DNA from 2 places in the Streptomyces yongxingensis genome. Region 1 is predicted to be linked to the other one. Evidence: riboswitches for the same ligand, from Rfam matches in the RefSeq annotation. Region 1 holds a riboswitch; the other holds the start of a gene.
What was found. Region 1 has a riboswitch for cobalamin ahead of ACZ6TD_RS39270 (ABC transporter substrate-binding protein). Riboswitches for the same ligand answer to the same signal wherever they lie in the genome.
Positions count from the first base shown of each region.

Region 2: it holds a riboswitch for cobalamin, as region 1 does, so the genes downstream of both, ACZ6TD_RS17755 (ribonucleoside-diphosphate reductase subunit alpha) here and ACZ6TD_RS39270 (ABC transporter substrate-binding protein) in region 1, are expected to answer to the same signal.

Region 1 covers NZ_CM145717.1:9,146,920-9,149,107, forward strand. The annotation lists gene ACZ6TD_RS39260 (carboxymuconolactone decarboxylase family protein) at 1-128, shown strand, start outside; gene ACZ6TD_RS39265 (RNA polymerase sigma-70 factor) at 172-1,101, shown strand; cobalamin riboswitch at 1,109-1,336, shown strand; gene ACZ6TD_RS39270 (ABC transporter substrate-binding protein) at 1,397-2,188, shown strand, end outside.
Region 2 covers NZ_CM145717.1:4,238,195-4,240,382, reverse strand. The annotation lists gene ACZ6TD_RS17755 (ribonucleoside-diphosphate reductase subunit alpha) at 1-853, opposite strand, end outside; cobalamin riboswitch at 988-1,114, opposite strand; gene ACZ6TD_RS17750 (AfsR/SARP family transcriptional regulator) at 1,250-2,188, opposite strand, start outside.

The DNA of each region.
Region 1 (2,188 bases):
CCAAGCACTACGACGAGGAGCAGCTCACCGCCCTGGTGATCCTGGTCTCGTTCATGAACATGGCGAACCGGCTGAACGTCATCACCCAGCAGCCGGCGGGCGACTACCAGGTCGGGCAGTTCCATTGATCGGCGCTGGTCTGTCCGGCCGGTCGTTCAGGGGGGAATCGGCGTGAGCGAGGTCGAGGAGTTCGAGGAGCTGCGGCCACTGCTGTTCTCGATCGCCTACCGGATCCTGGGCAGCGTGAGCGAGGCCGAGGACGCGGTGCAGGAAACCTGGCTGCGCTTCGACGGCTCGGCCACCCGGCCCACATCGGCCAAGGCGTATCTGTCGGCCACGGTGACGCGGATCTCGATCGATGTGCTGCGCTCCGCGCGGGTGCGACGGGAGGAGTACGTGGGCCCGTGGTTTCCCGAGCCGCTGCTCAGCGATCCGTACCAGGATCCGGCCCGGGCGGTGGAGCTGGCCGACTCGGTGTCGATGGCGGCGCTGCTGCTCCTGGAGCGGCTCAGCCCGCTGGAGCGGGCGGTGTTCGTGCTGCGGGAGGTGTTCGCCTTCGGGTTCGACGAGATCGCCACGGCGGTGGGGCGGTCGGAGGCGGCATGCCGGCAGCTGCTGGTGCGGGCGCGACGCCACATGGAGGCCGGGCGGCCGCGGTTCGCAGCGGACCGGCGGGAGCGGCAGGAGCTGGCCACGCGGTTCTTCGAGGCACTGAAGGACGGCGACGTGGGCGGGTTGCGGAAGCTGCTGGCCGCCGATGTGCGGCTGGTCGGAGACGGCGGAGGCAAGGCCCCGCAGCTGGCCAGGGCCGTCATGGGCGCGGAGAACGTGGCCCGGTTGCTGGGCAACGTCTTCCCCTGGCTGCTGCGGATCGATGTGTCGTTCGAGCCGCGTGAGGTCAACGGCCAGCCCGGTGCGATCGTCCGCGACCGGGACGGCAAGGTGCTCCACACCCTGGTCCTCGATGTGCTCGACGGGCAGATCCAGACCATCCGCACGGTGGTCAACCCCGACAAGCTCGGCCACCTCGGACCGGTCGGCGACGCCTGGGCCGTGGACCGCGAGGTGAAGCAGGCCCGCCGGGGGCCGAGCCGACCGTGAGACATGGCCGTTCGACGGTCTTGGTAGTCTCGGGGAGCCAGTCGTGCCACATCCGAGGCCAGGGAATCCGGTGCGAATCCGGAACTGACGCGCAGCGGTGAGGGGGACGGGCGGGGCATGTGACACCACTGGGAGGAGTCCGTGACGGCCGTGGGGCCGTCGCGAACGAGCACCGGGAAGGGGCCCCGTCCGGACGAGCCCGAGTCCGAAGACCTGCTGGCACCTCCGCGCCCGGTGCGCGGAGGACGTCCGTAGGCCAGGCTCCGCGTACGAGCCACGACCACCGAGGCTGCCCGTGCTCCGCTCCGCCCGCCGTACCGCGGCGTTCCTGCTCGCCCCCGCCCTTCTGCTCACCGCGTGCGGTGGCTCCGGCCATGACGCGGACGCCGGACAGCCCGCCGGTTCGGGCTTTCCGCGCACGATCGACAACTGCGGCCACAAGGTCACCTTGAAGTCCGCCCCGAAGCGGGCCCTCTCGCTCAACCAGGGCACCACGGAGATCCTGCTCTCCCTCGGCCTCGCCGACCGCGTCGCGGGCACCGCGACCTGGACCGACCCGGTGATGAAGGGCCTGGAGAAGGCCAACGCGACGGTGGAGCGCCTGGCGGACAACGCGCCGTCCTTCGAGAAGGCCCTGGACGCCGAGCCCGACTTCGTCACCGCCTCGTTCGTCTCCACCCTCGGCAAGGGCGGCGTGGCCACGCGCGAGCAGTTCGAGAAGCTGGGCGTGCCCACGTATGTCTCGCCGTCCGACTGCGCGGCGGGCCGGGACACCGACAGCGGTGGTGACGGCTCCCGCGGCAAGCCCCTCACGCTTGATGTCGTCTACGGCGAAATACGCGATCTGGCCCACGCGTTCGGTGTCGACGAGCGCGGTGAGAAGCTCGTCGCGCGGCTGAAGGAGCGCGTTCACCAGGCCACGGAGGGACTGGACGCCTCCGGTGTCTCCCTCATGTACTGGTTCGCCAACTCCCAGTCGCCCTACCTCGCCGGCTGCTGTGGCGCGCCGGGTGCCATCACCCGGGCCGTCGGGGCGCGGAACGCCTTCTCCGACACCCACGACGAGTGGCCGCAGATCAACTGGGAG
Region 2 (2,188 bases), 4.9 Mb from region 1:
GCACGATGCCGCCTGAGTGCCCGTTGGTGCCCCGGATCAGCGAACCGCGCGCCCGGATGCGGGAGTAGGACAGACCGATGCCGCCCGCGTGCTTCGACAGCCGCGCCACCTGGTGGTAGCGGTTGTAGATCGAGTCCAGCTCGTCCAGCGGCGAGTCCAGCAGATAGCAGGACGACATCTGCGGATGCCGGGTGCCGGAGTTGAACAGCGTGGGGGAGCTGGGCAGATACGACAGCGTGCTGGTCAGCCGGTAGAGCTCGGCCACGTCGTCCAGCGCCCGCTCCGAGAGGTTCTCGGCGAGCCCGCAGGCCACGCGCAGCAGGAAGTGCTGCGGGGTCTCGATCACCTGACGGGTGATCGGGTGGCGCAGCAGATAGCGGCTGTAGAGGGTGCGCAGCCCGAAGTAGCCGAAGCGGTTGTCGGCGCCGTCGGCCAGGGCCCGCTCCACCAGTGCGTCCAGCCGCTCGGCGTGGGTGGCGGCGAACTCGGCGGTGGAGTCGGCGAGCAGGCCCTCGCGATGGCCCACCCGGACGGAGGTCGAGAAGGAGACCGCGCCCTGCCCGGCCGCCTCCTCCGTGATGGTCAGCGCCAGCAGCCGCGCCGCGAGCCGCGAGTACTCCGGCTCCTCGGCGATCAGCCCGGCCGCCGCCTCGGTCGCGAGCCCGCGCAACTCCGCCTCGTCCGAGCCGGGATGACGGCCGCGCAGGGCGGCGGCCGCCACCTTGCCGGGGTCGGTGGCGGGCAGGTCGGCGGTGAGTCCGGTAAGAGTCCGTAGCAGGGCGGTCCCGGGCGCGTCGTCCGCTGCCTGAGAAGCCGCCTGCGCTGAAACCGGATCGGCGGGCGCGATGGTCACTGAGGTGCTCTCCCTCGGTCGGCTGGACCGCGAGGGTGGTGCGATGGGCGCGTACGGGCATGCCGATGCCGCACTCCTCGTACGCCAGGCACACCACGCAGCGTCCATCGGCCCAACCCTCGAGGCCGGGGGACGTGTTCACAGGGCCGTCGGCAGGTGCTCGGACTCACGGGCACGCCGGATTGAGCGCACACGTACACCGTTGCGGGACAGTTCCGGATTCCCACCGGATTCCCCTGCGGCGACAGCGAGGACGAGCATACATCTTGTGTCAGCCGACGCACGCACCCCCATATCTTGTGTCGGGAGGTGCGGAGTTTCGTATGAATGTGCTAATGCGTTCCGGGGTGGCCCATGACCTGGGGCGTGCGGCCCGCCATGCGGCGAGCCTGCCGGTCAGCCGCCGCCGCGGCTCAGGCGGTCCCGCACCCGCCGGGCATCCTCGGCGCGGTGCTGTGCCAGGTACTGGGCGAGCGCCTCCTGCCAGCAACGGCGGGCCTCATCGAGTTCGCCGAGCTCGGCGTGGACCTGACCCAGCCGGTCCAGGGTCTCGGCCTCGCCGTAGGCGTGGCCCATGTCCCGCAGCAGGCGCAGAGCCTCCGTGAAGCGGGTCACGGCCAGGGCGTACTGCCCGCTCTGGTGGGCCAGCCGGCCGAGGGTGCCGAGGGCGTCCGCCTCACCGTCGCGCTCCTGGTGGCGGCGGAACAGGGCGAGCGAGGTCTCCCCGTGGGTGCGTGCCTTCTCGTACGCCCCCAGCCGGGCGGAGTACAGGCAGACCTGGTTGTGCGCTTGGGCTTCCCAGACCGGCGTGTCCAGGGTCTGAAAGAGGGTGAGGGCGTGACCGGCGTGGTCCAGCGCCTCCTGATCGTATCCGCGGCGTTCCCAGGCGTAGGCCAGCACCAGGTGGGTGTGGGCCGTTTGAGTGACGTCCCCGGAGAGCTTGGTCATGGACAGTGCCTGGTCAAGGTGGTCCAGCGCCTCCTCGTGGAGGTCGGAGCGGATGCAGGCTATGCCGAGGTTGCGGTGGGCGAGCGTCTTCGCCGCCGGGTCGCCGAGCCGTCGGGTGGCCTCCAGCCCCTCCCGCCAGGCGGCGAGCTGAGCGTGCAGATGGCCGTTGCGGCGGTGGAAGGTGTCCAGCACCCAGGCGATCCGCCACACCACCTCGTCCCAGCCCGAGTCGGCGGCGAGCCGCTGGGCCGCCAGCAGCCCGGCGTGTTGGTCCTCCAGCCAGGCCAGTGCCTCAGCCTGGTCGGCCATGGCCAGCGGGTCGGCGGACGGCTCCGGGAAGTCGATCCGCATGCGGTGCGGGTGCAGCAGCCGTTCGGCGCCGCGGGC